3 regions of the Luteibacter sp. HA06 genome follow, and region 2 is predicted to be linked to each of the others. Evidence: predicted binding sites of a transcription regulator. Region 2 holds the regulator's gene; each other region holds the start of a gene.
The links. The regulator FliA, encoded in region 2, starts transcription of late flagellar genes. The targets are predictions, from matches to a motif close to TAAAGTTTNNCNNNCNNNGGCCGATAA.

Region 1 (10,576 bases), 2.5 Mb from region 2:
GGCCACGTCCTCCGGCAGTTGCCCATAACGCATCACCCGGTTGCCAACAAAGAGAGCGACACCGTCGGCGTCCACGACTTCAAGCAGCTCCGGCGCGAGCGAGGCAAGCAGCTCCGGGTCGATCCGGTCGCGCTCATGGAAGGCGGTGATCAGCTTCTCGCGCACCGTAAGCAGAACGCTCTCGCTTTCGATCGTAGCCAGCTCTTCGATCGCCGCCACGCGCGTCGCGAAGGCGCCTGCGATGGCGTCGGCCGCTTCACGCATGCAGTGGTCGGCGAAGAACGGGCTGTAGTGGTGACAGGAAATCAGCCCCCACAACTTGCCGTGGGTGATGATCGACGCCACCAGGGTGCCGGTGACGCCCATGTTGCCGAGGTATTCCAGGTGCACTGGCGAGACGCTTCGCAGCGAAACGTCGCTGAGGTCGGTCGCTGCGGCAGTTTCCGGGTCGTAGGCCGGCATGATGCGCGACGGCACGTAGCGGCAATCGCTGATCTGGCGCACGCGGTTACGCAGGTAGAGTGCTCGCGCCTGCACGGGGATATCCGTCGCGGGGTAGTGCAGGCCGAGGTAGGCCTCGAGGTCGTGCTTGCGGGCTTCCGCCACCACTTCGCCATGCCAGTCGTGATCGAAGCGATAGACCATGACACGGTCGTAGCCGAGCAGGGTGCGCACCGTGCGCGCGACGCGGGCTGCGGCGCGTTCGACGCTGTTGTCCGATTCGAGGCTACGGGCGAGATCGCGACCGACACGTTTCGGGCTTTCTTCGAAGTCAGCGGCGCGTGGCTCGATTTCGATCATCCAGCGCGTGTCGTAGGCATGCACGCAGGCGTACCACGTGGCCTCATGGGTCGCGTTGGGGAACGCGACGGGAACCCAGGCGCTTTGGGCGGGGCGTAAGTCGTTCTCGAATAGATCCGCAGGCAGCGTGACGACGTCGTCGAGCGGAGCATCCAGCGTGGCTTCGAGCGCAGCACCGAGCACGTCGGCGGCATTCTCGCTCACCTGCAGGATGGCCCGTGTCTGCGCATCCACCACCACAAGGACGCCGTGGGGCTGGATGGAGCCGGGAATATGGATGGGTTCGCGGTCGCAGGCGGTCAGGTCGGGCAGGTCAGTCATGGACCGCAGGATCCGTCAGCGTCTGTTGAAATTGCGCGAACATGCGCCGCGCTGCCTCGACGGCGGCCTGCTGGGAGGCTGCGTCGGGGAGGGCGTGGTCGAGGAGGGATTGGAAACGGCGCCAGTTCGAGGGAGCGTTTTCGCCGACGGCGTAGAAGGTGTGGGAGAGCTGCGGGTAGAGCTCGCGAAGGCGGCGGGCGATGACGCGGCCGCCGAGGGCGGAGCCTTCGATGACGTAGAGCTCGCCCCAGTTGGCGTTGCCTCCTGTGGGAGCCGAGCTGAGTGTGGGAGCCAAACTAACTGTGGGAGCCGATTTATCGGCGATCAGGGTCGCGGTTTCGTGGGGAAGAGCATCGCCGCTGAAGCGGCTCCCACAGAGGGAAAGAGCATCGCCGCTGAAGCGGCTCCCACAAGGGGCGTCGCCGCTGAAGCGGCTCTCACGGAGGTCGGCTTCGATCAGCGTCGCCCGCGACGTGTACCGCCACTCGGTTAACCCGGCCAGCCAGTTGGAACGCGCTGCTTCCCACTTGCGAAATAACGACAGTTGCGCCCGCAGCAACGCGGCGTAGCCGGTTTCACCCAGCTCACCGGCCAGCAAAAGCCGCATGCCCGCCGTCGCCTCGGCCGCCTCGTGGGCATCCCGGGTGGCTTCGCGCAGGACAAGATGGGCGGGCGTCACACCGGCGGCGCCGGCCACTCAGAGCACCTGGACAGCCTTGAGCACCACGACCACGACGACGCCGGCGACGATGGCCAGGGCCATCAGGCGCACGCGTGATGCGGTGCGCTGCGGCTTGGGCCGGAGGTCCGGCGAGCGGTGCATCTGCAGTTCTTCCTGGAAACGCACCACCGGCTCGATGCCGATGTCCTTCAGCAAGGCGCGGGCCCTGGGGAAGTCGTCGGCGCTCTGGACCCATACCTGCGGCCACGAATCGCGGTTGTCGTTGCGCTGTGAATAGCTGAAGCGCTGGTAGGTCGGGCGATTCCAGGTCGACCGGTTGGTGACGGTCGTTTCGATGCCGTGCTCGGTGAGGAGCGACACGATCCGGTCGATGTTTTCCGGGCGGGGTGAGGTATAGAGTTGGCGCATAGGCCGATTCTACGGGATTTGCGCCGGAGCCAGCAGGCCCTTCACATCCGTCAGGTGACCGTCGTTGGCCTCGGCGGGCAGCCGCAGCACGCTCATGATCAGCGGATACACGTCCACGTTGGGGAACGGCGCGACGGTCACGCCGCGTGCGAATGCCGGCCCGTGGGCGACGAACAGGGCGCGCATGGCGGGGTCGAGGTTGTCGTATCCGTGCTCGCCCAGGGACATCGGGTCCTTGCGTTTCGCGAGCCCATCGCGGCTGATGATCGACCAACCCGTATCGGCCAGGCATTCGAAAGCGGGCACGCGGGCGTGGGTGCCGTAATCGAGCCGCTTGGGCAGATCCTGCTTGCGGTAGCAGTGCATGTGCTCGTGCGGGCCAAGCAGGCGCGCGACGGCCGCATGCGAGTCCACGCCAGGCTTCGGATTGAACGTCGCCATGACGCCATACGACACCGCGTCCAGTGCGTTGAGGTCGGTGGCATCGTCGGCAAAGACGATGTTGCCCTTGGGCACGTAAGCCATGCCGTGGTCGGACACGATTACCAGGTTCATGTGGTCGTAGAGACCGCGCTGGCGCAGCTGCGCCACCAGATAGCCGAGAGCATCGTCCACGTCACCGAGCGCGGTGTTCAACTCGGTGGAGTCCGGGCCATGCTCATGACCGGCGTGGTCCACCGAGTCGAAGTACAGCGTGTCGAAGGACGGCTTCGGGCCCGGCTCGTCTATCCACGAAAGCAGCTTGTCCACGCGCTGGCGCGAGGTGAGCGAATCGTCGAACGGAATCCAGTGGTCGGGACGTACACCGTGAATCGCAGCCTCAGTTCCCGGCCAGAACATGGTCGCCGTATGCAGGCCGTGCTTCTGCGCGGTCACCCAGATCGGCTCGGCATCCGCCCACCAGCGGCCATCGCTGGTCGCGGCGTGGTTGGACAGGCTGAACTTGCCCAGCACCGTGTCCTGCATGGTGTTGTTGACGATACCGTTGTGGTCGGGGACGCGACCGGTCACCAGCGTGTAGTGGTTGGGGAAGGTGAGCGACGGGAACGACGGCAGCATGTACTGCGCGCGGGCGCCGTCCGTCGCGAGGGCGACCAGGTTCGGCGTGAGACCGCGGTCCATGTAATCCGGGCGGAACGCATCGATCGAGACCAACAGCACGGGCGTGACGGGCGGGGTGGCGGGCTGGGCGGGGCGCGTGGCGCAACCGGCCAGGACCACCGCGAAAAGCGCAGTGAAAGCGCGCTGCAGCAGGGACGACGTGGCGTTCATGAAGGGGGACGTAGGCTCGGTTTATTCAAGGCAATCCGCCAATGATGGACGAGTCCCATGACCAATTCATCTCACAAGTTCCTGCTGCTTCTTCTTACGATCGCTGCGCCGTTGTCGGTCGCGGCGCAAACGCCGCCACAGCCGGCACGGGCGGCCGCAGCCGCCGCACCGGCGAAGCCCGCGCCTGCCGCCAGGCCCGCTGTCGCCGTGCCGTCGCACACCCAGCAGTTCAATCAGCAGGTCAATCGCCAGCAGGTGATCAACCAGCAGAACCAGAGCGCCGTGCAGCAGCAACTGCGCCAGAACAGCATGAACCAGCAGCGCAGCACCGCGACGGATCCTGCCCTGCGCAACCAGCTGGATAACGCCGACCGCGCTCAGCAGCAGACCTACCAGTCGCAGCAGGACGCGACCGTGCGCACCCACCCGACCGTGCCGCGCACACGGGATGCGAACGGCCGCGCCGCGCCGGCCAATTCGGGCTCCGCCGGGCACTAAGCAGTCAACTAACGCGTTGTTTGTTGCGACGCGGCTGGCGAGGCGCTGGGCGGCAAGCCCATAATCGGCGATTCCCCTGGATCGACGGAGCCTCCCCGATGACGGCCTTTACGCGCATCGACACGACCCGCACCGTCCGCGCACCGCGCGGCGCCGAACTCACCTGCCGCAGCTGGCTGACGGAAGCTCCGTTCCGCATGTTGCAAAACAACCTCGACCCCGAGGTGGCCGAAAACCCCGCCGAGCTCGTGGTCTACGGCGGCATCGGCCGTGCCGCGCGCAACTGGGAATGCTTCGACGCCATTCTGCGTGCGCTGCGCGAACTGCGCGACGACGAAACGCTGCTCATCCAGTCCGGCAAGCCGGTCGGCGTGTTCCCGTCCCACCCGGATGCGCCGCGGGTGCTGCTGGCCAATTCCAACCTCGTGCCGGCCTGGGCGAACTGGGAGCACTTCAACGAGCTCGATCGCAAAGGCCTGATGATGTACGGCCAGATGACGGCCGGCTCGTGGATCTACATCGGCTCGCAGGGCATCGTGCAGGGCACGTACGAAACCTTCGTCGAGATGGGGCGCCAGCACTACGGCGGCAGCCTCGCCGGCCGCTGGATCCTCACGGCCGGTCTGGGTGGCATGGGCGGCGCGCAGCCGCTGGCCGCCAGCCTGGCGGGCGCTTCATCGCTGACCATCGAATGCCAGCAGAGCCGCATCGATTTCCGCCTGAAGACGCGCTACGTCGACGAGCAGGCCACCGACCTGGACGACGCGCTGGCGCGCCTGGATCGTTACGCGAAGGAAGGCCGTGCCGTCTCCGTGGCCTTGCTGGGCAACGCCGCCGACGTGCTGCCGGAGCTGGTGCGCCGCGGTGTCCGTCCGGACGCCGTGACCGACCAGACCAGCGCGCACGATCCGGTCAATGGCTACCTGCCGTCAGGCTGGACCGTGGAAGAGTGGTTCGAGCGTCGCAAGTCGGATCCCGCTGGCACCTCGCACGCCGCCAAGGTCTCCATGCGCAAGCATGTCGAGGCGATGCTGGCCTTCCACGCCATGGGCGTGCCGACCTTCGACTACGGCAACAACATCCGCCAGATGGCCAAGGACGAAGGCCTGACCGAAGCCTTCGCCTTCCCCGGCTTCGTGCCGGCGTTCGTGCGGCCGCTGTTCTGCCGCGGCGTGGGGCCGTTCCGCTGGGTCGCGCTGTCCGGCGACCCGGAGGACATCTACAAGACCGACGCCAAGGTGAAGGAGCTGATCCCCGACGATCCGCACCTGCACCGCTGGCTCGACATGGCCCGTGAGCGCATCAGCTTCCAGGGCCTTCCGGCGCGCATCTGCTGGGTTGGCCTCGGTCAGCGCCATCGTCTCGCGCTCGCGTTCAATGAAATGGTCCGCAACGGTGAGCTGAAGGCACCGATCGTGATCGGCCGCGACCACCTGGACTCCGGTTCGGTGGCCAGCCCCAACCGCGAAACCGAATCCATGCGCGATGGCAGCGACGCCGTCAGCGACTGGCCGCTGCTCAACGCCATGCTCAACGTGGCCGGTGGCGCGACCTGGGTCAGCCTGCATCACGGCGGCGGCGTCGGCATGGGTTACAGCCAGCACAGCGGCGTGGTGATCGTCGCCGACGGCACCGAGGCGGCGGACAAGCGACTGGCGCGCGTGCTGTGGAACGACCCCGGCACGGGCGTCATGCGCCATGCGGATGCGGGGTATGAGGATGCGATTGCGTGTGCGAAGGAGCAGGGGCTGAATTTGCCGATGGTGGGTTGAGAGCATCGCCGCTGAAGCGGCTCCCACATGACGAGCATCGCCGCTGAAGCGGCTCCCACATGGAGCCGGCTTTGTGTGGGAGCCAGCTCTGTGTGGGAGCCGCTTCAGCGGCGATTGGGGACTACCTCACCGCCCATTAGCCCACGAAGCCACATACCGCTCCGGATAAATCCGCTGCAGGCCCAACACCTTCGGCCGGTCATTGATCGCGATGTAAGCGGCATCCGGATTCAACCGCATGTAATCCTGGTGATAGTCCTCCGCCGGGTAGAACGCCTTCAACGGCGTCACCTGGGTCACGATCGGCGCGGAAAAGGCGTGCGCCGCCGTCAGCTGCGCCACATAGGCATCGGCTACCTTCTTCTGTTCCGGCGTGGCGTAGAACACCGCCGACCGATACTGCGTGCCCGAGTCGGGCCCCTGGCGGTTCAGCAGGGTGGGGTCCTGGGCGACCGAGAAAAACACCTGTAGCAGCTGGCCGTACGTGACCTGCGCCGGGTCGTACACCACCCGCACGGACTCGGCGTGGCCGGTGTCGCCGTCGCTGACATCGTCGTAATTGGCGTGAGCGGCATCGCCGCCGGTGTAGCCGTTGCGGACACTCTTCACGCCGCGAACGTGTTGGAACACGCCTTCGACACCCCAGAAACAACCACCGGCGAACACGGCGGTGGCGTCGCCCTTCGCCGCAGCGGCGTCCACGGTGGGGGCGGGCAGGCGAACGCCTTCGTCGCGGGCGGAGGCCGCGGAGCAGGCCGTGAGTGCGATCAGGAGCGGTGCAAGCAGGGAACGGCGGTTCATGCTGATCTCCGGGGGAGGGGGCCTGCCAGATAAGACCGGACCAGTCGCAGGAATCTGACACGCCTTCCCGCTACAGTTAACGGCTGGCCCGCCGATAACGGATAAGCGACCGTGGGTCGAGAAAAAGCGGCACGAATTCGGCAAAATAGTGGAATGGGCATTGACGCCATGTCCACGTTTATATGACCAATCTGCCCGCCGCGGTGGCAGCGCATTGATGGAGGCAGGGGGAAACAGTGGCGTACGACCTGGTGGAGAGACGCGTCTTCGTGACCGATCTGGAGATCGGCATGTACGTCAGTCGTCTCGATTGCGACTGGTCCGACACGCCCTTTCCGTTGCAGGGGGTGCCGATCACCTCCTACGAGGACATCGAGTCCCTGCGGCGCTTCTGCAAGTACGTTTTCGTCGACCTCCATCGGAAGGTCACCCCGGCGCGGGTCGCCGTGGTCGCGCCGCTCCGCACAGCAAGCGCCCGCCCGGTCCTCAATACCCGCCTGGTCACCCGGCACGCTTACAACGACACCGCCTCCTTCGACGACGAGATGCCGCGTGCGCGCGCGGCTTTTGACACCGTGGCCAGCTTCGCGGAGCAGATCATCGAAGATATCCAGGCTGGTCGGGTGATCGATCCGGAAGCCGTGGAGAACGCCGTGCGCCCCATGGTGGAGAGCGTGCTGCGCAGCGGCGACGCCTTCTTCTGGATGCAGAGCCTGCGCCAGCGCGACAGCTATACCTACCAGCACGCCGTCGGCTGCAGCACGCTGGCTGCCGCCTTCGGCCGGCACATGGGCTTTACCGGCGATGCCATCGTCAGCCTCGCTGCGGGCGGCCTTCTGCTGGACGTGGGCAAGTCGCAGCTGCCCGAGGAAATGCTCGAGCGCGGCGGCCCGCTCAACGATGCCGAATGGGAGCTCGCACGCCAGCATGTGAATGAGGGCGTCGCCATCCTCGATCACTCCGGTGTAACCGACACCGAAGTCCGCGACATGGTGCTGACCCACCACGAGCGCTTCGACGGCAGCGGGTACCCGCAGGGCCTGGCCGGCACGGAGATCCCGCTGGCCGGTCGCATGGCTGCCATCATCGACACTTACCATGCCATGTCGACGCCGCGGCCTTACCGGCCGGCGGTATCGCAGCACCTGGCGATCCGGCAGATCTATTCGGGCCGCGATCGTGAGTTCCAGGGCGAGCTGGTGGAGCAGTTCCAGGCCTGCCTGGGTGTCTACCCCACCGGCTCCCTGGTCGAGCTCAATACCGGCGAGGTCTCTATCGTCATGGTGCAGAACCAGGCACGCCGCCTGCAGCCGCGCGTGGCGATCCTGACCCGTACCGACAAGACCCATCTCGACGAATTCATCATCGTGGATCTCATGCGCCAGACCGATGGTGTCCGACGCGAGATTCTGCGCACACTGGCCGCCGGCAGTTTCGGTATCGAGCCGAGGGAGTATTTCCTGCCATGACCAGCGAGCGCTCACATATCCTGCCGGCCATCCAGGCCATCCTCGATCGCGCGGTAAACGCGGAGGGTCTTTGCGCTGTCCTGGTCATTCGCCTGCAAGGCATGCGCGAGGCGCAGCTGCGCTTCGGCTTCGACTTCGGCAATGAAGTGATGCTCGCCGCCCGCGAACGGATCGTCGACGCCGTGCGTCACGTCGACAAGATCTTCGTCGCCGGCGACGACACCTTCGTCGCCGTGCTGCCGTCCATTCGTAACCGCACGCACGCGCTGCTCGCTTCCACGCGCATCGTCGGTGCCTTCGACGCGCCGCTGCTTCGCGGCGAGCGTCCCTGGCACGGCCGTGCCGTGATCGGCGTCACGCTGTACACCGAGCACGGCACCACGGCCGAGCTGCTTTACCGTCGCGCCGAGCTGGCGCACGACGAGGCCCTTCGCGTGGGCGAGCCGTTCGCGGTCTACCAGCAGGACGTCACGCCAATCGAAATCCTCTATGGCGAGCTGCGCGAAGACATCGACGCCAACCGCCTGCACGTCGCATTCCAGCCGCTGTGCGACCTGCGTTCGGGCGCGGTGGTCCGCGTGGAATCGCTGGCGCGCTGGAACACGCGCTCCGGTGTGGAAGTGGCCCCGGCCGATTTCGTTCCCTTCGCCGAGCGCAGCGACCTCATCGTGCCGCTGACCCGCTGGAGCCTCAACGCTTCGCTACGACACACCGCAACACTGCACCGCGGCGGCTGTCCGCTCGACGTGGCGATCAATCTCTCGCCACGTGTCTTCGTCGAACAGGGTTTTGCCGAACAGATGCTCGGTGCGCTGGAAATCTGGGGCGTGCCGCCGGAATCGGCGATCATCGAGATCACCGAAACCGCGCTGCTCACCGACCTCGACATGAGCGTTCGCGTGCTGCGCCGCTTGCGCGACCACGGCATACGCGTGGCAATCGACGACTTCGGCACGGGCTACGCCTCGTTTGCCTACCTGCGCCACTTCCCCGCGACCGAACTCAAGATCGACCGCAGCTTCGTCCACGCCATGATCGGCGACCGCCGCACGGAGCTACTGGTCCAGGCCATGGTCGACGTAGCGCACCGCCTCGGTCTCGAAGCGGTCGCCGAAGGTGTGGAGAACGAAGAAACCCTACGCCGCCTCGTCGAAATGGACTGCGACCTCGTCCAGGGCTATCACATAGGCCGGCCCGTCCTGGCCGAAACCTTCGTCGCCGAGCGCATAGCCGCCGCGTCCCTCGTCTGATTGGCTCTGTGTAGGAGCCGATTCATCGGCGAAAACCAGTTCGCGACATCACCAAAAGCATCGCCGCTGAAGCGGCTCCCACAAAAGGCGGGGGCCCGGCTACCGAGCGGAGAGTTCGACGTAACGCCCATGCAGCTCAGCCACCTTCCCAGCCAACTCCGCCTCCGACCCCTCATTAACAATCACATCATCGGCAATCCCTAGCCGCCGCTCCCGCGAGGCCTGGGCCGCGATCATCTTTCGCGCCAGCGCGTCGTCGACGCCATCCCGCCGGGTTAATCGCTCAACTTGCACAGCCTCGGGCACATCGACCACTAAAACCCGGTCCACCCACTCGTAATTGGCGCGATTCTCCACTAGCAGCGGAATGGAGAGAATGCAGTAGGGCCCGGTGTCCGCGGCGACCGCCTCATGCAGCCACGTACGAATACGCGGATGAAGAATCCCTTCCAGCGTCGTACGTGCCAGCAGGTTGTCGAATACGCGCTTGCGCATGGCGGCGCGATCCAGCCGACCCTCGCTGTCGAGCGCATCCGTGCCGAACGCGCGAGCGATCTCTGCCAGCGCTTCCGACCCCGGCTCGACCACGGCACGGGCCGCAACGTCGGCGTCGTAAGCACGCACACCGAGCGCCTCGAAACAGCGCTCCACCGAGCTCTTGCCCGAGGCAACGCCACCGGTCAGCGCAACGACAAAACCGCTCATCGCATCCCCGACAGGTGCATGTAGCCGGCGAGCAGGGAGTCGCCAAAGAGCAGCCAGACCCAGCCGGCCGCCGCAAGGTAGGGGCCGAAGGGAATCGGCACCTCGCGCTGGTGCTTGCGGAACAGCATCAGGCTGCCGCCGACCAGCGCGCCGATAAACGAGGACAGCATGATGATCGGCAGCAGGGCGATCGGCCCCATCCAGGCGCCCAGGGCAGCCAACAGTTTGAAGTCGCCGTGGCCCATGCCTTCCTTGCCGGTGATCAGCTTGAACAGCCAGTACACGCTCCACAGGCTGAGGTAGCCGATCAGCGCGCCGAGGATCGCGGACGAGGGCGACACGGGCAGCGCCTGCCAGCCCGGGATCAGGGTGAGACCCAGGCCGATCCAGAGCAGTGGGTAGTTGAGTTCGTCCGGCAGGAACTGGGTGCGTGCGTCGATCCCCGACAGGGCAATCAGGAAGTACGTCATCGCCAGGGCGGCGAGAGCGCCGATCGTCGGCCCGAAGCGCCACACCACCGCGACGCTGGCGAGACCGGTCAGCAGCTCCACCAGCGGGTACTGCGCCGAGATGGGCTCGCGGCAGTAGCGGCAACGG
Region 2 (10,576 bases):
CCAAACAGGAAGTGAAGGACGAGCACAAGGAAAGCGACGGTAGTCCCGAACTGAAGTCAAAGATCCGTCAGATGCAGCACCAGATGTCGCGCCGGCGAATGATGGAAGACGTTCCTACGGCGGACGTGATCGTGGTGAACCCGACCCACTTCGCCGTGGCGCTGAAGTACGACGAAGTAAAAATGGGCGCGCCGCGGGTCGTGGCAAAGGGTGTGGACGTCCTGGCCCAGCAGATTCGCGACGTGGCCGGCCATGCGAAGGTTCCTGTCGTCGAAGCGGCGCCGTTGGCACGCGCCTTGTATGCAACGACGGAAGTCGGTCGCGAGATCCCCTCGGCGCTGTATGTCGCCGTGGCCCAGATCCTGGCCTACGTGTTCCGCCTCAAGCAGGCGATCGCCGTTGGCGACCTCCCGCCCGATCTGCCCGAGCAGGAGATCGATCCTGAACTGCTCGGCCCTTACCGTATGGATAACTGACGATGGCAGCGACGACCACCCTCATGGGCACCTTCCGGCAGATCGGCCGGCGGGGTATTGCCGCGCCGGTGGTGATGCTGGTCATGCTCGGCATGCTGATGCTGCCGCTGCCGCCGTTCATGCTGGACCTGCTGTTCACCTTCAACATCGCGTTGTCCCTGGTGATCCTGCTGGCCACCATGTACGTGATGCGGCCGCTGGAGCTGGCTTCGTTCCCGACAGTGGTGCTGTTCGCCACCTTGTTGCGCCTGGCGCTGAACATCGCCTCCACCCGCGTGGTGCTGCTGCACGGTCATAACGGCCCGGGCGCGGCCGGCAAGGTGATCGAGGCCTTCGGTGAGTTTGTCATCGGCGGCAACTTCGCCGTCGGCTTCGTGGTCTTCGCCATCCTCACCATCATTAACTTCGTCGTCGTCACCAAGGGCGCGACGCGAGTGTCCGAAGTCACCGCGCGCTTCACCCTCGACGCCATGCCCGGCAAGCAGATGGCGATCGATGCCGACCTCAACGCCGGCCTGCTCACCCAGGAACAGGCGCGCGAGCGCCGCCAGGAAGTGCGCGAGGAAGCCGACTTCTACGGCTCGATGGACGGTGCGTCCAAGTTCGTCCGCGGCGATGCCACGGCGGGCATGCTGATCCTCGCGATCAATATCATCGGCGGCTTCTTCATCGGCATGCTGCAACACGGTCTCTCCGCTTCCGAAGCCGCGCGCACGTACACGCTGCTGACGATCGGCGATGGCCTGGTCGCCCAGGTACCCGGCCTGATGCTCTCGATCGCCACGGCGGTCATCGTTACCCGTGTCTCCAAGTCCCAGGAAATGGGCAAGCACGTCATGGGGCAGCTCTTCGGCCAGCCGAAGGCACTTGCCGTGGCTGCGGCTGTACTCGGGGCGATGGGCCTGGTCCCGGGCATGCCGAACCTGCCGTTCCTGCTGCTCGCCGCGGGCGCGGGCTTTGGCGCATGGAAGCTCCAGCAGAACAAGGATCGCCTGGCCGACGCCGGCGCGGTCGGTGGCCCTGCTACGCCGGGCACCGAGCTCGCGCTGGAATCGACGCCGCCGGGTGAGCGCCTCGAGCTGTCGTGGGAAGACGTCGCCCAGGTCGACACGATCGGCCTGGAAGTCGGCTACCGCCTGATTCCGCTGGTGGACAAGGCCCAGGGCGGCGAACTGATGGCGCGGATCAAATCCGTGCGCCGCAAGCTCTCGCAGGAGCTCGGCTTCCTCGTGCCTTCGGTACACATCCGCGACAACCTCGATCTTTCGCCGCATGGCTATCGCATCTCGCTGATGGGCGTGCCGATGGGCGAAGCCGAAATCCATACCGAGCGCATGCTGGCGATCGATCCGGGCCGCGTGCACGGCACGGTCAATGGCATCGCCACGCGTGATCCCGCCTTCGGCCTGGATGCCGTCTGGATCGAGCCGGGCCTGCGCGAACATGCGCAGACGCTGGGCTATACCGTGGTCGACCCGGCCACGGTCATTGCGACCCACCTGTCGCACATCCTGCAGAACCACGCCCACGAACTCATCGGCCACCAGGACGTGCAGCAGCTGCTCGACCGTCTCGCCCAGCAGACGCCCAAGCTTGTCGAAGATCTCGTGCCCAAGCGCTTGTCGCTCGGCGCGGTGGTCAAGGTGCTGCAGAATCTGCTCGCCGAACGCGTTCCCATTCGTAACTTCCGCGGCATCGTCGAATCGCTGGCGGAGCATGCGGGCCAGAGCCAGGATCCCGGCGTCCTCGCGGCCAGTGTGCGTGTGACGCTCGGCCGGCAGATCGTGCAGGAGATCGCGGGTCTCGGAACTGAGGTTCCCGTCATTACTTTGGCGCCGGAACTGGAGCAGATTCTTCTTCAGTCCCTGCAGGGCGGCGGTCCCGCCGGCGCGGCTATCGAGCCGGGTCTGGCAGATCGTCTTCAGCAGAACGTGGCCGAGGCGGCGCGACGTCAGGAAGCGGCGGGTGAACCGGCCGTCCTGTTGGTCTCGCCGGCGCTTCGTCCGTGGCTTTCACGCTTCACGCGGCATGTGGCCCAAAACCTGCATGTACTCGCCTACAACGAGGTACCGGACAACCGTCGCGTCAAGCTGGTGACGGCCCTCGGTCGATAGGGATGAGGATCTAACGCATGAAAATCAAACGATTCGTTGCCGCCGACATGCGCCAGGCCATGCGCCAGGTCCGCGATGAGCAGGGCCCGGACGCCGTGATCCTGTCCACGCGTCGGATGGACGACGGCATCGAGATCATCGCGGCGCTCGACTACGACGAAGCGCTGGTCCGCGAAGCGGGCTTTGCCTTCGAGCCGCCGACCGCGGAAGAAACCGCTGCCAAGCATGCCGCCGCGCTGGCTCCGATCCGCGCGACACGTGACAGCGACCGCGCCGCTCGCATCGACCAGGCACGCGCCGCCACGGCCGCAGCCGTCGAGCGCGCTGCCAAGGGTGGCCCGATCAATCCGAATGCGCCGCAGCGCCAGTCCAGCGCCGCGCTCGCATCCAGTGTGGCCGATGTGGTTCGTGCTGCTACGGCGAACCCGAACAGCGATGCAGCCGTGAATGGCGTGCGCGCCGAGATCAACAACCTGCGTGAGATGCTGGAAGTACAGCTCTCCACGCTGGCCTGGAACCAGATGGACCGCGAGCAGCCGCTGCGCGCCCGCGTCCTGCGCGAAATGACCCGCCTGGGTATCGACGGCGACGTGGCGCGTGCGCTGTGCGCCGAGCTGCCGCCGGGCATGACCTCCGAGCAGGCGCGTTACCTGCCGCTGGGCATCCTCTCGCGCAACATCCGCACCAGCGGACGTAACTTCGATACGGTCGGCGGCGGTGTCACTGCGCTGGTCGGCACCACCGGCGTCGGCAAGACGACGACGATCGCCAAGCTCGCGGCTCGCGCCGTCCTCCGCCACGGTGCGTCCAACGTCGCCCTGATCAGCGCCGACCAGTACCGCATCGGTGCTGGCGCGCAGCTGGAGCACTACGGCCGCCTGCTCGGCGTGCGCGTGTATAACGCCCATGACGCCGACAGCCTGCGCAACGTGCTTCTTCAGCTGCGCGGCAAGCACACCGTGCTGGTCGACACCGCCGGCATGGCCGGCAACGATCCCAAGCTGCAGCAGCAGTTCGACACGCTGCGCGCCACGTCGAACCTCCGCGTCTGCCTGGTGCTCGCCGCCAATGCGCAGGCGCAGGCCATCGACAATGCGATCCGCTCATACACGCCACTGTCGCCGCAGACCGCCATTCTTACCAAGCTCGACGAGGCCCCGCTGATCGGCGGCGCACTGTCGGCACTGATTCGTCATGCGATGCCCCTGGACTACACCACCGACGGGCAGCGCGTACCTGAAGATATCGCCTCCGCCGATGCGCGCAAGCTGGTCTGCCTCGCAGCCCAGTTGCTCAAGCAGCGCAACGAGGAGCCCGACGACGCCATCCTTGCCGATCGTTTCGGCACGGCAGCGCCCGCGCTGGCCTGACCGGGAACCCGCAGAACGTGACTACCGCAACCGCACACTCTTTCACGGCAGTGAACTCCTTCATGACCACACACGTCGATAGCACCCAGGCCGCCGGCCTCAACTGGCTTGACGACCGTCGCCCCACACGCAGCATCGCGATCGCGGGCGGCAAGGGCGGTGTCGGCAAGACCACCGTGGCGGTCAATCTCGGTATGGCCCTGGCCATGGGCGGACGCGACGTCGTCCTGCTCGACGCTGACCTCGCCATGGCGAACATCGACGTGCTGCTGGGTCTGCAGCCGACCCGTCACCTCGGGCACATGCTCGAGGGCGAATGCCGCATCGAGGACCTGATCCTCCAGGCGCCGCACGGCCTGAAAGTGATTCCGGCCACCTCGGGCGCGCGCCGCATGGCCCAGCTGCCGAACATCGAGCACGCCGCGGTGATCCGCGCGTTCGACGAATACCCGATCGCCCCTGAATACCTGATCGTCGACACCGCGGCCGGCATTTCCGACAGCGTGTCCATGTTCGCCGCGGCTTCCGATGAGGTGGTGGTGGTCGTGTGCGACGAACCGGCCTCGCTGACCGACGCCTACGCCCTGATCAAGGTCATGAGCCGCGAGTTCGGCGTCAACCGCTTCCGGATCGTGGCCAACATGGTTCGCCACGCCCAGGAAGGCCGCCAGCTTTTCGAGAAGCTCTCGCGGGTGGCCAACCGGTTCCTGGATGTCTCCCTGGATTTCATGGGGATGGTCCCGCACGACGAGTACCTGCGCCAGGCCATTCGCCGTCAGTCGGCCGTGGTCGACGTCTGGCCGAGCAGCCGATCTGCCGTCGGATTCAAGAATCTGGCCAGGTCGGTCGATACATGGGGTGAACCCGAACCCCGTGCTCAGGGTCGCATCGGCTTTTTCGCCGAGCGGTCCCACCTGGGAGGAGGGTTGCCACTGTGAGCGTTGCGACGGAATACCTTGAAGTCACACGGATTCCTGCAGATCAACTGGTGCGCACCCACGCACCGCTGGTCCGCCGGATCGCCTATCACCTGATGGGCCGGCTACCGCCGAGCGTGGATGCGAACGACCTCATGCAGGCCGGAATGATCGGACTGCTCGAGGCCGCAAGAAATTACTCGCCGACTCGCGCGGCCAGTTTCGAGACCTATGCGGGTATCCGCATACGTGGCGCGATGCTGGACGAACTGCGCAAGACGGACTGGACCCCGCGCTCCGTCCATCGGAAGTTGCGCGAGGTGGCTGAGGTAACGAGACAGATCGAAAATGAGACAGGTGGGGATGCCGAAGACGCCGAGGTGATGAAGCGGCTTGGTATCGACGCCATGGAATACAACCAGATTCTGGCCGACGCGGCGAGCGCGCGGTTGCTCAGCCTTACGGCGCCGGAAGGCGACGAAGGCGCAGCGATCGATGTCGCAGACCCCGACGCCGCAGGTCCGGAAGGGATCTTCGAGCAGGACGGCTTGCGCGATGCGCTGGCGCAGTCCATCGACGGCCTGCCCGAACGCGAGAAGCTGGTGATGTCGCTGTACTACGATGAAGAGCTCAACCTGAAGGAAATCGGTGCGGTACTCGGTGTCAGCGAATCGCGGGTGTGCCAGATCCATGGCCAGGCCCTGATTCGCCTCCGCGCTCGCATGACAGGTTGGAAAGAAAAGCATTGACGGCATTACGGTGCCGTCGCCGGTAAGAAACGCGCAGTCAGGCGGAGACGAGTTTTGGACAAGAACATGAAAATCCTCGTGGTGGACGATTTCTCCACCATGCGACGCATCGTCAGGAACCTCCTGGTCGAGCTGGGATTTACGAACACCCTCATCCAGGAGGCTGAAGACGGTACCGCGGCGCTCGTGATGCTGCGTGCCCAGCCCTTCGATCTGGTCGTGACCGACTGGAACATGCCCAACATGACGGGTATCGACCTGCTTCGCGCCATCCGCGCGGATGCCGCGCTGAAGTCGATGCCGGTGCTCATGGTCACGGCGGAAAACAATCGCGACCAGATCATCGCCGCCGCGCAGAGCGGCGTGAACGGCTACGTGGTCAAGCCATTCACGGCGGTCACGCTGAAGGAAAAGCTCGACAAGATCTTTGAACGACTCGCCGCGGCTGCGGGCTAAGGGAATGACGATGAACACCATGCTTACCGCCGGCCACGAGGTCGTTCCCGAGCTGCGCGAGCTGCTCGATGCCGATGACAGCGTCGCCTTCGAACAGGCGCTCGACCGCCTGCTGCGCAGCCGTGAACAGCACCTGTTCCTGGCCTTGGGCCACCTGGCGCGCGATCTCCACGAGTCGGTGCGCCGCCTCGCTTCCGACATCTCCAGCGATGGCGTGCCGGGCAACATGAGCGATGCGCGTAAGCACCTGCGCGACGTCCTCGAAATGAGCTCCCAGGCAGCGCACCGCACCCTCGACTTCAGCGACAAGCTGCGTCCGCAGGCACAGGCGCTGGCCAAGCAGGCCGACGAAGTGCTCGTGCTCGATCACGCTGATCCGTCCTTTGCGCCGAACGCTACGGCGCTCGCCGTCCGCGTGGGCGATTTCGCGCAGAGCTGCGACATCGGCCTGGGTGAGATGGTCGAAGCGCAGTCCTGGCAGGATCTCTCCGGCCAGCGTGTCGCCCAGGTTGAAGCCTTCATGGCCAAGGTGGAATCGTCCCTGATTGAACTGGTGCGCCTCACCGGTTCGCTCGCGGGCGGCACCCATGCACCCGCCGCGGACAAGGTCAGCCAGGACGAAGTGGATCGACTGCTCAGCGAATTCGGGTTCTGAGCGCCGTATGAGCGTGGAGCTGGACAACGAGCTACTCAATGTCTTCCTGATCGAAGCACGCGAACTGCTCGAGAGCCTGGGCGAACAGCTCGTGGACCTCGAAGCATCGCCGGGAGACGCCGAGCTGCTGAACGCGGTCTTCCGCGCGTTCCATACCGTGAAGGGCGGTGCGGGCTTCCTTGGCCTCAACGCCATGGTGGAGCTGTGCCATCGCGCCGAGGACCTCCTCAACGAGGCCCGTAACGGTGCCGTGGTATTGAACCCCGGCTTCATGGATGCGTTGCTCGAATCGCTGGACCTCCTCAACGATATGATGCGTGCGGCCGACGCGGGCGTTCCTGCCGAACCCGCACCGCGTTCCGTGCTCGACCGCCTGCTGATTCCCGGTCGCGCCGGTTCGGCGCCACCGGTAGCCCTGTCACCGGCGGCGACGCCGGCGCCAGCGGTGTCGGCTTCGTCCGCAGCATCGTCCCAGCGTGCTTACGATCCGATCGAAGACGAATTCGAAGCCATGCTCGACGCCGCGCGCAACGATCGCGCGCCGACATCGACGCCCTCGGCCACGATCAACGACGACGAATTCGAAGCCCTCCTAGACTCCCTCTACGGCACCGGCGCCCCCGGCGCCGACACAGCAATTGTGGGAGCCGATTCATCGGCGAATTCTCCTGTCGGAGCCGCTTCAGCGGCGATGCCCCCCGCCGACCCCAACGCCATCAGCGACGACGAATTCGAAGCCCTCCTCGACAGCATCCACGGCACAGCCGCCCCCGGCGCCCTGAACACGCCGGCCGTCGTAGGTGCCGATCCATCGGCGAAGCCCCCTGTGGGAGCCGCTTCAGCGGCGATGCATTCACCGCCAATGAAGCCCGCAGCAACCACGGAAAAACGCACCGCCTCCACCGCCGACACCACCGTCCGCGTCGACACCTTCCGCCTCGACAGCCTCGTCGATGCCGCAGGCGAGCTCGTGCTCGTCCGCAACCGCCTCACCAACCTCGCGCCCCGTGGCACGAACGACCCGATGGAACGCGCTATCGGCGAACTCGAGCGCGTCGCCGAAGATCTGCAGAACGCCGTCCTGCGCATGCGCATGCAGCCGGTCGGCAAGTTGTTCTCACGTTTCCCGCGCATCATCCGTGACCTCGCACGTCAGCTCGGCAAGGACATCGAACTCGTTACCGAGGGCGAAGACACCGACATCGACCGTACCGTGGTGGAAGCGCTGGCCGATCCTCTGGTTCACCTGCTTCGCAACGCGGTGGACCACGGCATCGAAATGCCCGATGTCCGCGAGCGTTCCGGTAAGCCGCGTTCGGGCACCGTGCGCCTGGCCGCCGGCCAGTTCGGCGACCGCATCGTCATCACCGTGACCGATGACGGCAAGGGCATGGATCCCGAAGTCCTCCGCCGCAAGGCCGTGGAAAAGGGCTTGATGGACGAAGAGCAGGCCGCACGTCTCGACGAGCGCGAGTGCTTTGAGATCGTCTTCCGTCCCGGCTTCTCCACCGCGGCCGAAGTCTCCGACATCTCCGGTCGCGGCGTCGGCATGGATGTGGTCAAGACCAAGATTGTCGAGCTCGGCGGCACGCTGTCGATCGATTCGCGTGTCGGCCACGGCAGCACGGTGCGCCTCTCCGTGCCGCTTACCCTCGCGATCATGCGCGTGCTCATGGTGCGCGTCGGCAATCGTCTGCTGTCGCTGCCGCTGTCCAACGTCACCGAAGTCTTCGAGCTCGTTCCGGGGCAGATCCAGGAACTCGACGGCCGCATCGTCGCCTCGCACCGGCAGCGCGCGCTTCCGCTCGCCGACCTCGGCAACTGGGCTGGCGCGGCGGGGAAGGGCGGTCATGTCGTGGTCGTGCACATCGGCCACCAGACACTGGGCTGCCTGGTCGATGAAGTGCTCGGTCGCGAAGACGTCATGGCCAAGCCGCTTGGCCCGTTCCTCAAGGATGTTCCCGGCGTCGCGGGTGCGACGATCACCGGCGATGGCCGCATTTCGCTCGTGCTCGACCTCGCCGGCCTCGCCGACGACGCCGGGCAGGTGCTGCCTTCACTAAGGATGGCTGTCTGACATGGATATCGTGAGCGTCGTCGGAACGATCCTGGCCTTCGTGGTCATCATCGTGGGTACCATCCTCAAGGGCTCGAGCCTCGACGCCCTGTGGAATCCGGCTGCGTTCGTTATCGTCTTCCTCGGCACGCTCGCCGCGTTGCTCGTGCAGACACCCGGCCCCGTGCTCAAGCGCGCGTGGACCATGCTGCCGTGGGTGTACCGGCCACCGGATATCGAATCGGAGAACCTCGTCAGCCGCATCGTCGGCTGGAGCGAAATCTCCCGCCGTACGGGCCTGCTCGGCCTGGAGCCGGCGATCGAGCGCGAATCCGATCCCTTCATCCGCAAGGGGCTGCAGCTTCTGGTGGACGGCACCGAGCCCGATGCCATGCGCTCCGTGCTCGAAGTGGAAGTGTACGCACGCGAGCACACCGACATCGAGGCCGCGAAGGTCTACGAGAACGCCGGTGCCTACTCGCCGACCATGGGCATCATCGGCGCCGTCATGGGCCTGATGTCGGTCATGCAGAACCTTGCCGATCCCAGCAAATTGGGCCACGGCATCGCCGCGGCCTTCGTCGCCACCATCTACGGTATCGGCCTGGCCAATCTGCTCGCGCTGCCGATGGCGTCGCGATTGAAGGGCCTCGCCCGCCAACGCTCGCAGATGCGCGAGATCCTCGTCGAAGGCCTGGTCTCGATCGCACAGGGCGACAACCCGCGGCACATCGAAAGCAAGCTTCAGGGGTACCTCTCGTGAAGCGCCGCCACCACGAAGAACACATCAACCACGAGCGCTGGGCTATCCCCTATGGGGATCTCATCACGCTGCTGCTGGCGTTGTTCGTGGTGATGTACGCCGTGTCGGCCGTGAACGAAACCAAGTTCCGGGTCATGGCGCAGTCGATCAACGAAGCCTTCAACGGCACCGGCAAGGTGATCGAGCCGATCCGCGAGGCCACGCCTGCGGCGCAGGTGCCGCTGCCGAACCAGTCACGCGCACCTGTCGCCGCACCGATCGCCAAGATCGACGTGCCGATTCCGCCGCGCAACCTGCCGCTGCCCGGCCACGAGGGCGCGGCGCCCACGCGCCAGGAATCGGCCAACATCAACACCGCGACGGCGGCGAACACCACGGTCGGCAAGACCGAGGACGCCAGCCTCAGCCAGATTTCCGACGAAGTGCAGCGCGCGATGAAGCCGCTGATCGACAAGAACCTCGTCAGCGTGCGCCAGACCAAGGACTGGCTCGAGATCGAAGTCCGCACCGATATCCTTTTCCCGGTCGGCGTGGCCAAGCTGCAGGGCACCGCTGAAGACGTGCTACGCAAGCTCGCCGGCATCCTTGGCCCGTTCCCGAATGCCATGCGCATTGAGGGCTACACCGACAACACGCCGATCGCGACCGCCACCTTCCCATCGAACTGGGAACTCTCGGCGGCACGCGCGGCCACCGTCGCGCGCCTGCTCACCACGAGCGGCGTGGACCCGCACCGTGTCGGCATCGTCGGCTGGGGCGAGTTCCGCCCGACCACCGACAACGGTACCGACGAAGGGCGCAATCGTAATCGCCGCGTGCTCATCGTCGTGATGAGCGACAAGGCCGAGCCGGCGCGCTTTTACAGCGACGCTGACCGTTTGCCGGTTGTCGGCGCCGTGGCGGCGCCCGTGACTAACCCTGTAGCAGGGGCTCGCTGATGCGCGTCTGGGCGATCTCGAATCAGAAGGGCGGTGTCGGCAAGACGACGACGACGGTCGCGCTCGGCAGTCTGCTCGCCGC
Region 3 (10,576 bases), 2.3 Mb from region 2:
GCCCAGGCAGGCATCGTGGAAGGCGCGGTGGATGGAGAAGTCGAAGCGCTCGCCCAGGTGAAGGGTCAGGCAGCCGTGTTCGGTATCGTTGTGCACGTTAATGGACATGGTGGCTTCCCTTAAAACAGATCGATGTCACCAGCAGCCATGGACTGCTGGAGGGCGGGACCACGCGAACGCAGGCGGGCACGCTCACGCTGCTCGGCCAGGCGCGAGCGGACGCGCTGGGCGCGGGCGCCAAGTTCGGCCGGATCGGCCGGCGCGCACGCGAGTTCTTCGATATCGCGGGTGCAGTCGGCGGTGATCTCCTGCAGCTCGACCAGGCGCGAGCGCGTCTGGTGCAGCAGCTGGCTGAGGATGTCTTCGAACTGAAGCGAGCGGATGGTGGTGGAAACGTCGTTGCCGAGACCACGGTTGATGGAGGCAGCTTCGTCGGCGGCGGCGCTGGTGCGCGCGTTGGATTCGGTGATCGTCGACATCATGCGGTCGATATCGCCCTTGGCCGAAAGCGCCACGTTCATGTCCTGCGAGGCCATGTGGCCGACCAGCTCGCGCAGCTGCTCCATCGCCGTACGCGAACGCTCGACGTGGGTGCCGATCTTCTCGTTGAACTGGTTGCTGTGCTGCGCGAGGTTACGGATCTCACCGGCAACCACCGCGAAGCCACGACCTGACTCACCGGCACGCGCCGCTTCGATCGCCGCGTTCAGCGCCAGCAAGTTGGTTTCTTCGGCAATCGTGTTGACGTTCTTCAGCAGCGCGAAGACGGCGTCCATTTCCTTGGCCATGCCGTCGATGCGGTAGACGATGCGCAGGCTCTCGCGCGAGAGCTGCACGATGAGGCCGACGAAGTGTTCGAGCAGGCCGGCCGTGCGGGAGGCGAAGTCCTGCACCGAGATGCCATTGCCGCCGCTCTCGATGATCTCGGTGAGCAGCTTCTGCTGCTTGCCGGTCTTGTGCGACAGGCCGTTGAAGCCACCGCCGAGTTCGGCAACGGCGTCACGCACCAGATCGAGTGCCTGGTGCAGTTCGCGGCTGGCGTGGCCGAGCTCGTCGACGATGGCGCTACGCACATCTTCCATCGCCTCGCGTACCGATGCCTCGTCCGCGCGGACGGGGAATGCAGCACCACTTCCACGTCCGGCAGCGCAGCCTGGCGCAGGCTGATCGCGATCCAGGTCGCGGTCAGGAGCGCCACCACGACCGGGGAGACCCAGGCCGAGTGGAACACCAGCACCAGGACCAGGGCGATGGCACTGGCGGCAAAGCCGATGCTTCGGTCGTTCTTCGGGATGAGCATGATGACGTCTCGCTATCAGGTGCCGACGCGCGAGGCGGCGGCGGAAACAGGTGTATGGGCGAGCGCGAGCAAGCGCGCTGCGATCGCGTCGAGCGGAAGCATTTCGTCGGCGGCGCCGGCTTTCCAGGCGGCGCCGGGCATACCCCAGACCACCGAGCTGGCTTCGTCCTGGACCAGGGTCGGCGCGCCGATTTCCTTCAGTTCGCCGAGGCCGCGAGCGCCGTCGTCACCCATGCCGGTGAGCAGTACACCGATGGCAGCGGCTCCGACACTGGCGACCATGGAACGGAACAGCACGTCCACGGCGGGCTTGTGACGATTGACTGGCGGACCGTCGTGCAGGCGGCAGACATGCTTCGCGCCGTCCCACATCACCAGCAGGTGCTGGCTACCGGGGGCGATATAAGCATGACCGGCCTGGATGGGCTGGCCATCACGGGCCTCCATCACGCGCATGGCGGAGCAGGAATCCATGCGCGCCGCGAACGGACCGCTGAAAGCCGCGGGAATGTGCTGAGTAATCACGATCGGCGGTGCCGTAGGCGGCATCGCCTCGAGCACCACGCGAATCGCCTCGGTACCGCCGGTGGAGGCACCGATGGCGATGATGCGCGTACCACCGCGCGTTCCCGCCGTCTGTGCGCGCGGCAGCACGGCGTCGGCAGAGAGGCGCGGGGCGACATCCAGCTTACTGACCGACGCGCGCTCACGCGGCCTGGCGCCCGCCGCGAGGCGCACCTTGGCGCAGATCTCCGGCGCGTGGTCCATGAAGGTGTTGGCGAGGTCCGCCGGCGGCTTGGTGAAGAAGTCCACAGCGCCGAGCTCGAGCGCGCGCAGGGTCACGTCGGCGCCCCGCTCCGTCAGCGTCGAGACCATGACCACCGGCATCGGACGCAGGCGCATCAGGTTGTCGAGGAAGGTCAGGCCGTCCATGCGCGGCATCTCGACGTCCAGCGTCAGCACGTCGGGATTGAGCAGCTTGATCTTCTCGCGGGCGATCAGCGGATCCGCGGCCGTGCCAACCACTTCGATGCCCGGATCGGACTCGAGCATGGTCGTCAGCACCTTTCGGACCAGGGCCGAATCGTCGACGATAAGGACGCGTACTTTCTGCATGGGCGCTAGCGACTCGGGTGGCGGAATGAGTAAGGGGGAACGACTGACGACGAGCGTCAAAAAAGCTCCACCTCTCCCTTTATCGGATCGTCAGCCAATCGCTTGAGGTATCGTTTCTCGCGATCGGCCAGATTGTTGTCGTGCGTGGCGCGCAACTGGCGCACGCGCACCTTGCCGCTGACCGGGAAGAACTGCACCTGGCGCGGGTAGATATCGCCCACATCCGCGGCGCAGAGCTTCAGGTTCTCGGTCGCGATATAGCGCTGGACGAAGGTGATGTTGCGCTGGCCGATATCGGTCATCGTCGCCAGCACGCGTCCACCGCCGAAAATCTTCACTTCCAGATCGTCGCGACGACCACCGGCCTTGAGAATGGAGTTGATCAGCTGCTCCATCGCATCGTTGCCATATCGCGCCGCACGGCCGACCGTGGAGGTCCAGCTGTCGCGGTCGCCGGCCGGTTCCGGCAACATGAAATGATTCATGCCGCCGATGCGACGACGGGCATCGCGCACACAGGCCGAAACGCAGGAACCCAACACGGTCGAGATCATCTCTTCCTGGGTGCTCACGTAGTACTCGCCCGGCAGGATCTTTACCGTGACCACTTCCTGGGCAGGATCCCAGAAGCGGCGGACGTGCTCGAACCCGGGCAGCACGCTTTTCGGATCGAAGCCGATGAAGGTTCTCGGCTGCGCGACGAACGTGTCGCTCATGTGCGTTTCCGGTAGACCGTTCGGCCGATCAGATCGAAGTCCTCGGACAGTCCGTACATGGACTCCGAGTGCCCCAGGAACAGGTAGCCGCGGCTTTCCAGCATGCCGGCATAACGGGAGAACAGGCGCTGTTTGGTCGGCTTGTCGAAATAGATGACGACGTTGCGGCAGAAAATGGCGTCGAACTTGCCCTGCATCGGCCACTCGTGCAGCAGGTTCAACGGCTGGATGGCGACCAGTTCGCGTAGACGCGGATGCACCTGCACGAAGCCATCGAACGAGCCTTCACCGCGCAGGAACCAGCGCTTGCGACGGGCGTCGCTCACGCCACCGAGGCGATCCACCGGATACACACCTTTGCGCGCTGCTTCGAGCGCCTGCGGTGACAGGTCGGTGGCGAGGATCTTCGCGTCGATCTGAAGACCTGTCCGCTCGATGGCTTCCGCCAGCACCATCGCGATCGCGTACGGCTCTTCGCCAGTGGAGCAACCCGCCGACCAGATACGAAGCCGACCGCCGCGCTTCTCCGCCAGCCAGCGCGGGAGCAGCTCGTCGACCAGCATGTCGTAGTGGTGCATCTCGCGGAAGAACGAGGTGACGTTGGTGCTGATACAGCTGGCCAGCTCGCCGAGTTCCGACTCGGGATCGCGGCGCAGCAGGTCGCAATACGCCTCGAAACCCGAAAGATTCAGCGCGCGTAGCCGGCGAAGCAAGCGACCCTGGACCAGCTGCCGCTTGTGATCGCCCAGCGAGATACCGCAATGCTGCAGCACGAACTCACGCAGGAAACCGAACTCTTTCTCGCCGAGATTCGGCCCCGTCGCGCCCGCCAGCCCGACGGCATCGCCGTTGTTGACGAGCGCGTTCATCGATCAGAACTCCTTCCACACACCGGCGTCAGCGGCAGACTCGACCGGACGCTGGGCACGCGGCGCTGGCGTGCTGCGCACGGCGGCGAACACGGTTTCCATTTCTTCGCGGGCGGCATCCTTGCGCGGCGCCTTCGCGGCCGGCGTGTTGGAAGCCTGGCCGGTGATCTGGAAGAACGACACCTGGCGGCTCAGCTCGTTGGCCTGCTCGTGCATGGCGCGGGCGGCAGCGGCGGACTCTTCGACCAGCGCGGCGTTCTGCTGGGTCATTTCGTCCATCTGCAGCACGGCGTGGTTGACCTGGTCGATACCGGCCGACTGCTCCGAGCTGGCGGCAGCGATCTCGGCGACGATGTCCGTCACCTTCTTCACGCTCTCGACGATCTCGGCGAGTGCCTTGCCCGACTGGTCGACCAGCTCGGAACCGGCCTTGACCTTGCCCGCGCTGTCGTTGATGAGACCCTTGATCTCCTTCGCAGCACCGGCCGAACGCTGGGCCAGGTTACGCACCTCGGTAGCGACCACGGCGAAGCCGCGACCCTGCTCACCGGCACGTGCCGCTTCCACCGCCGCGTTCAGCGCGAGCAGGTTGGTCTGGAAGGCGATTTCGTCGATGAGGCTGACGATGTCGGAAATCTTCTTGCTGGAGCTGTTGATCTCGCGCATGGCGACCACGGTCTGCGCGACGACTTCGCCACCGCGCTCGGCCTGCTCGCGGGCGCCGCGGGCCAGCTGGTTGGCGTGGCTGGCATTCTCGGCGTTCTGCTTCACGGTGGAGGTCATTTCCTCCATCGACGAGGCGGTCTCTTCCAGGCTGGAGGCCTGTTCCTGCGTACGCTGCGAGAGGTCGTCGTTGCCGCGCGAGATCTGCTGCGCGGCGGTGCTGACCGAACCCGAACCGTGGCGCACTTCGCCGACGATCGCGCTGAGGCGCTCGTCCATGGCGCGGAAGGCTTCCTGCAACTGACCGAGTTCGTCGCTACGCGTGACCTGGATATCGTGCCCGAGCTTGCCTTCGGCGATCTGGTGCGCGACCGACACGGTGTGCGACAGCGTGCGGATGATGGAGCGAACAACCAGCACACCGATCAGCAGGCAGATAAACAGGCCGATGGCCAGCGAACCGATGCTGAGTGCGCGAACCGTCTGGTACTGCGCGGTTTCCTTGGCGTAGATGGCCGAGGCTTCGTCGCGCTTGGCTTCGATGAGCTTGCCGAGCTGGGTCTGGCGGTCCATCAGAAGCGGGCGAACCTGCAGTTCGAGCACGTCGCTGGAACCTTCGTCACCCTGATTCAGGGCGTCGACCATGTCCGACTTGGCCTGGTCGTAGTCGGCGTTTGTGGACTGCCACTTGTCGTAGAGCTTCTTGACGTCGGCCGACATCGGTACCTTGACGAAGTCAGCCTTCAGCTTGTTCATCTCGTCCTGGTACTTCTGGAACTCGGCGACCTTCTGCTTCACCGCGTCCTTGTTGCTGACCTTGCTGGCGGCTTCGCCGAGAACCACAAAGGACATCAGCGAGTCGGTATTGATGCGGCTCAGGGTCTCGGTGGGAGCAAGCTCTTCCTCGTAGATCTGGCGCATGCCTTCGTTCTGGAAGTGCATCGCACCCAGGCCGACGGCCGCACCACCCAGGAGCATGAGCGTGAGCAAACCGAGCACGCCGTAGAGGCGGCCGCGAACGGTCAGGGCGGGTACTTTGAACTTGAACTTCTTCATCACGGTTCCAATCAGCAAAGTGCGGCTAGGGCTACGCGGCGTTCGTTACGCTCAGGCGACGGCTTTGACATCCGTGGAGGCCAAAGCGGCCTCCAGCATCTGTGCGTCCTGCGGCTGGAGCAGGCGATCGACGTCGAGCAAAAGCACCATGCGCTCGGCGACGGACGTGAGTCCTTTCAGGTATTCGGTGTCGACGGTGGTACCCATGTCGGGGACCGGGCGGATGTCGCCCGGGGCGACCTCGACCACGTCGGACACGGCATCGACCACGATGCCGAACTGGCGGCCGTTGACCATCACGATGACCGTGACGGTGGTGGCGGTGTATTCCTCACGTGCCAGGCCGAAGCGCAGGCGCAGGTCGAGCACGGGCACGATGGCACCGCGCAGGTTGAGCACGCCGAGCACATAGCCGGGCGCCTGGGGAATGCGGGTCACCGGCGTCCAGCCGCGAATTTCGCGGACGGCGAGGATATCGACGCCATATTCCTCGTTGCCGAGGTTCACGGTGAGGTACTGCGCGGCCTCTTCAGGCACGGCGGTGGCGGAGCTGGCTTGCTGGTTCATGTCGTTCCCACGGCGGATCGGATCGGCGGTTCGGGACCCCTTCCCTTGGGGTATCGGCCATCGCGGTGGGTTCTTGAGGGCAAATCTGTCGAAAATTGCTCAGGGGATGGGGCTTTGCCACGCCCTTGCCATACCCTTGTGGGAGCCGATTCATCGGCGATCCCGCGGCAGCGGGCCGGGTTGCGGCTAGCGCCCTATCGCCGCTGAAGCGGCTCCCACACAGAGCAGAGCCCACACAGAGCAGGGCCCCTCCAGAAAGGGGTCCTGGCAATCAGGCGGCTTTGCGGCGCGCCTGCATGCGGACCAGGCCGGTGACGTCGGCGATAAGCGCGACGGAGCCATCGGCGAGGATGGTCGCGCCGGAGATACCGGTCACGCGACGGTAGTTGGCTTCGAGCGACTTCACGACCGCCTGCTGCTGGCCGATCAGTTCGTCGACGAACAGGCCGATACGGGTGCCCTCGCCTTCCACGACGATCACGATGCCTTCGTCCACCGCGCGACGCTGCCCGGCACAGCCGAACACGTCGAACAGGCGGACGATCGGCATCCAGTTGTCGCGGAAGCGGAACAGCTCGCCACCGCCGGCCACGCTGCGGACGGTATCCGGCTTGACCTGCACCGACTCGATGATGGACACGAGCGGCACGATGTAGATTTCCTCGCCCACCGCGGCGGTGAGGCCGTCGATGATGGCGAGCGTCAGCGGCAAAGTGATGGTGAACGTGGTGCCACTGCCCTGCACGCTGCGAATGGCGACGGTGCCGCCCAGGTCCATGACATTGCGACGAACCACGTCCATGCCCACACCACGACCGGAAAGGTCCGTAGTCGCTGCGGCGGTGGAGAAGCCCGCCTCGAAGATCAGGTCGCTTACAGCCTCGTCGGACATCCCTTCGCCGGTGGCGATGATGCCGCGCTGGATCGCCTTTGCCACGATGGCGTCGCGATTGAGGCCGGCGCCGTTGTCGGCCACTTCGACGACGATCGAACCGCCGCGATGGAAGGCTTCCAGACGCAGGGTGCCGGTGTCGCCCTTGCCTGCGGCGAGGCGCTTGTCCGGCATTTCCAGGCCATGGTCGATCGCGTTGCGGACCAGATGGACCAGCGGATCGCCGATCTTCTCGAGCACGGTTTTGTCGAGCTCCGTGGTCTCGCCGCGCATGTCGAGCACGACCTTCTTGTCGAGCTTCTGCGCCAGGTCGCGGACCAGGCGCGGGAATCGGTTGAACACCGTGCTGATCGGCAGCATGCGGATGCTCATAACGCTTTCCTGCAGCTCGCGCGTATGGCGGCCGAGCTGGGCCAAGCCATGGCGAAGCATTTCAAGCTGCGAGGCATCGACGCCGTCGTTGAACTGGCTGAGCATGGACTGGGTGATGACCAGCTCGCCGACGAGGTTGATCAGCGTGTCGATCTTTTCGATGCCGACGCGGACCGAGCTCGACTCACTGTTGGCAGCGGGATCGCGCACGGCACGCGGGCCGGCGGCGGCCACAGGAGCAGCCACGGCAACCTCGGCGACCGGCGCCGGAGCGGCAAGGCGCGGCGTGACCGTCAGATCGCAATCGCCGTCCACCCAATCGAACACACCTTCGACAGCGGCGCGCTTGGCACCGGCGTCGAGGCGCAGCGTCCAGCCGAGGTAGGACGACTCGGCGTCCATGTCGGCCAGCGCGGGAAGCTTGCTGGCGTCGCAGGTGACCGCGAGGGGGCCGAGGGCCTCGAGTTCGCGGAACATGCGCGCCGGATCGTTGCCGGACTTCAGCAGGTAATCGAAGGGACGGAAGGCGATATCCCAGCCTTCGACCGCCTCGGCCGGTGCGGCAGCCTTCGCGGCTGCCACGGGAGCCACCGCAACGCCGGAGACCATGGCCGAGAGCTCGGCCAAGAGGGCCTGGCTTTCCGCCGTGGCGGCCGGCTGACCGGTCATCGACAGGGAAAGCATGTCGCGCACGGTGTCGCCCGATCGCAGCAACAGTTCCACCACGGCCTTCGCCATCGGACGGCGGCCGCTGCGGACCTCGTCCATCAGGTTCTCGGCGACGTGGGTGAAGGCGGCGACCTCGGTGAAACCGAACGTGGCCGCACCGCCCTTGATCGAGTGGGCGGCACGGAACACCACGTTGATCAGCTCCGGATCCTCGGCGCCCTCGTCCAGGGCGAGCAGGGCCTGCTCCATGGCGTCGAGACCATCGAGGCTCTCCTCGTAAAACGCCTTGTGGAATTGCGCCAGATCGACTTTGGACATGGGGAGACCCTGGAATTACCGGAACACTGAGGTGGAAACAGACGCGGCTGGGATCAGCCGAGGACGCGGTTGACCGTGGCCAGGAGCTGGTCCGGATCGAACGGCTTGACCAGCCAGCCCGTCGCACCGGCCGCCTTGCCTTCCATCTTCTTTTCCGGGTTCGACTCGGTGGTGAGCATGAGGATGGGGATGCCGCGGTAGTCCGCACGGGTGCGGATCTCGCGAACCATCGTGATGCCATCCATAACCGGCATGTTCACGTCGGCCAGGATCAGGTCGAACTTGTGCACGGCTGCCGAATCGAGTGCCGCCTGGCCGTTGTCGGCCTCTTCGACATCGTGGCCGGCGCCGCGAAGGGTGAAGGCCACCATGCTGCGCATGGAAGCCGAATCGTCTACCGCAAGAATCTTAGCCATCGGAGCACCTTCAGTTCACGCCGGCGCGAGCCGGCAGTTCAATCAATGAGTCAAGGCCCAGCACGGCCACGCCGCGCTGAAGGCTGTCGCTGGCACCGGTCCAGGTCACGGGAAGCCCGGCCGCACGCGCATCGCGGGAAAACGCCGCGAGCAGCTGCAGGGCCGACGTGTCCACCTGGGCCACCGCGGTACCGTCGAGTTCGACGGCATCGCCGGCGGCCAGCGCCTTGAGCAGGGTATCGCGCAAGGCCGGGGCCGCGGCGATACGCAGGTCCGCGTCGAGCGCCAGGGGCGCCCGCGTTGCGTCTTTGGAGGATTTCTTCGCCATCGTCCGATACCGGTTCGGCCCTGGGCGCGTGTCGCCCGGGGGTTCGTTCGATGGTCTTATCGGCCTTGGGGGGAAAAGCTTTAGGGGGTGGTGCTAGCGAGGTTCGCAACCGCCTGGTTCAGGAGAGATATCAAGGGCTCAAGCTCGAGGCTCCATGTGCCGCCGTCGATAGCTGGGTAGATGTCGATCTTGAGGCTCTTCACGGCTCGCGAGATACCTCGGCCAGCTGTCGAGGACCTTGCCACATCTCGAAGACGACATTTTCCCGATCCGGAAGGCTCGCGATATTTGCAGTTAGCTGACTCAGCTTTACTCGACCGGCTCGGTGTCGCCTGATCGTAGTCGCTCGTTTCTACGTGTCAATGACTCGGAGTTGAGATGCGGACAGCGAAAGGAGTGCAATCGTCTGCCCTTGCCCGTCTGAAAACTCGACCTCGTAACCTTCGACTGGCGAGCTATAAACCTCGATAACATATCCGCGCATACCTGCGCGCAACTGCTCGACGGGGATACGTGGCAACGAAGGGCGTGACGTTGAATGTCAAGGTCGTAGCTGGGGAGTGAGAAGATGTTGAAAGAGTCCAAGGCCGCAAGCGTCTCCATGAATGAAAGGTTCATTTGCGTCGAGACCTATTCGGGGCGTGGCCTGATGGGGAGGGATCCTGGTGGTGTGTGCGAATTCCATGGTCTTGATGTGCCTGAGTCCATCCTCGGCGACTCGTTACGTAGAGCTTTAGAAGCGAGTCGGTGGATAACGATGGAGGAGTACCCTGTTTTCTTCGATGGCGAACATTCAAGGCAGGTCAATCAAGCGTGGACTGAGCGCGCCATCGAACGTTTCGGCGGCAGGACGGAAGTTGCTATCTACAAAAAAATGGTCACGTGCTCCGTACGAAGTCAGGATGGCCTGATAATACTCAGGCCGAGTGTTCACGTGAAGCTGAAGGCATGGAGTGGCGATGGTGTATTGCCTTCTGAGTATGTCGAATTGGCGACATCCTCCACCGATGTGGCCCTCGGCGACGGCTTGCGATCGGCTCTTGCTAGGTGTAGATGAAAGCAGATCGCGAAGGGCTGGATTTGATTTAGACTGACGTCGACCTTTTTTCAGGCACTCCGACACTAGACTCGGGCCGCTCGCGATGTTGACCACGCGGTTTCGCCTCGGGAACGCGACAACACGACAACACGAGCCAACTGTGGGCTCGACATATCCACAAATTCCAGCCTGCCCACAGCGAAAGATGCAACGTCGGATATCGCCAACTTGTCAGAGCATCCGGGCACGCCGGCC

Region 1: a site for FliA is predicted at 6,627-6,653, ahead of ACVWWJ_RS17600 (HD-GYP domain-containing protein). Genes of this name have one in related genera too.
Region 3: a site for FliA is predicted at 9,339-9,365, ahead of ACVWWJ_RS17000 (STAS domain-containing protein). Genes of this name have one in related genera too.

Annotation. Positions count from the first base shown of each region.
Region 1 covers NZ_JBSSDZ010000001.1:3,818,243-3,828,818, reverse strand. The annotation lists gene ACVWWJ_RS17635 (GAF domain-containing protein) at 1-1,122, opposite strand, end outside; gene ACVWWJ_RS17630 (biliverdin-producing heme oxygenase) at 1,115-1,819, opposite strand; gene ACVWWJ_RS17625 (putative signal transducing protein) at 1,820-2,212, opposite strand; gene ACVWWJ_RS17620 (alkaline phosphatase family protein) at 2,222-3,484, opposite strand; gene ACVWWJ_RS17615 (hypothetical protein) at 3,542-3,982, shown strand; gene hutU (urocanate hydratase) at 4,081-5,754, shown strand; gene msrA (peptide-methionine (S)-S-oxide reductase MsrA) at 5,881-6,555, opposite strand; gene ACVWWJ_RS17600 (HD-GYP domain-containing protein) at 6,792-8,024, shown strand; gene ACVWWJ_RS17595 (putative bifunctional diguanylate cyclase/phosphodiesterase) at 8,021-9,274, shown strand; gene coaE (dephospho-CoA kinase) at 9,374-9,979, opposite strand; gene ACVWWJ_RS17585 (prepilin peptidase) at 9,976-10,576, opposite strand, start outside.
Region 2 covers NZ_JBSSDZ010000001.1:1,332,309-1,342,884, forward strand. The annotation lists gene flhB (flagellar biosynthesis protein FlhB) at 1-476, shown strand, start outside; gene flhA (flagellar biosynthesis protein FlhA) at 479-2,590, shown strand; gene flhF (flagellar biosynthesis protein FlhF) at 2,608-3,960, shown strand; gene ACVWWJ_RS05970 (MinD/ParA family protein) at 4,023-4,898, shown strand; gene ACVWWJ_RS05975 (RNA polymerase sigma factor FliA) at 4,895-5,626, shown strand; gene cheY (chemotaxis response regulator CheY) at 5,681-6,082, shown strand; gene ACVWWJ_RS05985 (protein phosphatase CheZ) at 6,093-6,737, shown strand; gene ACVWWJ_RS05990 (chemotaxis protein CheW) at 6,745-8,814, shown strand; gene ACVWWJ_RS05995 (flagellar motor protein) at 8,816-9,556, shown strand; gene motD (flagellar motor protein MotD) at 9,553-10,494, shown strand; gene ACVWWJ_RS06005 (ParA family protein) at 10,494-10,576, shown strand, end outside.
Region 3 covers NZ_JBSSDZ010000001.1:3,675,408-3,685,983, forward strand. The annotation lists gene ACVWWJ_RS16955 (STAS domain-containing protein) at 1-108, opposite strand, end outside; gene ACVWWJ_RS16960 (methyl-accepting chemotaxis protein) at 120-1,082, opposite strand; gene ACVWWJ_RS16965 (protein-glutamate methylesterase/protein-glutamine glutaminase) at 1,316-2,416, opposite strand; gene cheD (chemoreceptor glutamine deamidase CheD) at 2,473-3,132, opposite strand; gene ACVWWJ_RS16975 (CheR family methyltransferase) at 3,129-4,001, opposite strand; gene ACVWWJ_RS16980 (methyl-accepting chemotaxis protein) at 4,005-5,720, opposite strand; gene ACVWWJ_RS16985 (chemotaxis protein CheW) at 5,772-6,287, opposite strand; gene ACVWWJ_RS16990 (chemotaxis protein CheA) at 6,559-8,538, opposite strand; gene ACVWWJ_RS16995 (response regulator) at 8,592-8,954, opposite strand; gene ACVWWJ_RS17000 (STAS domain-containing protein) at 8,965-9,282, opposite strand; gene ACVWWJ_RS17005 (DUF4926 domain-containing protein) at 9,635-9,802, opposite strand; gene ACVWWJ_RS17010 (contact-dependent growth inhibition system immunity protein) at 9,851-10,339, shown strand.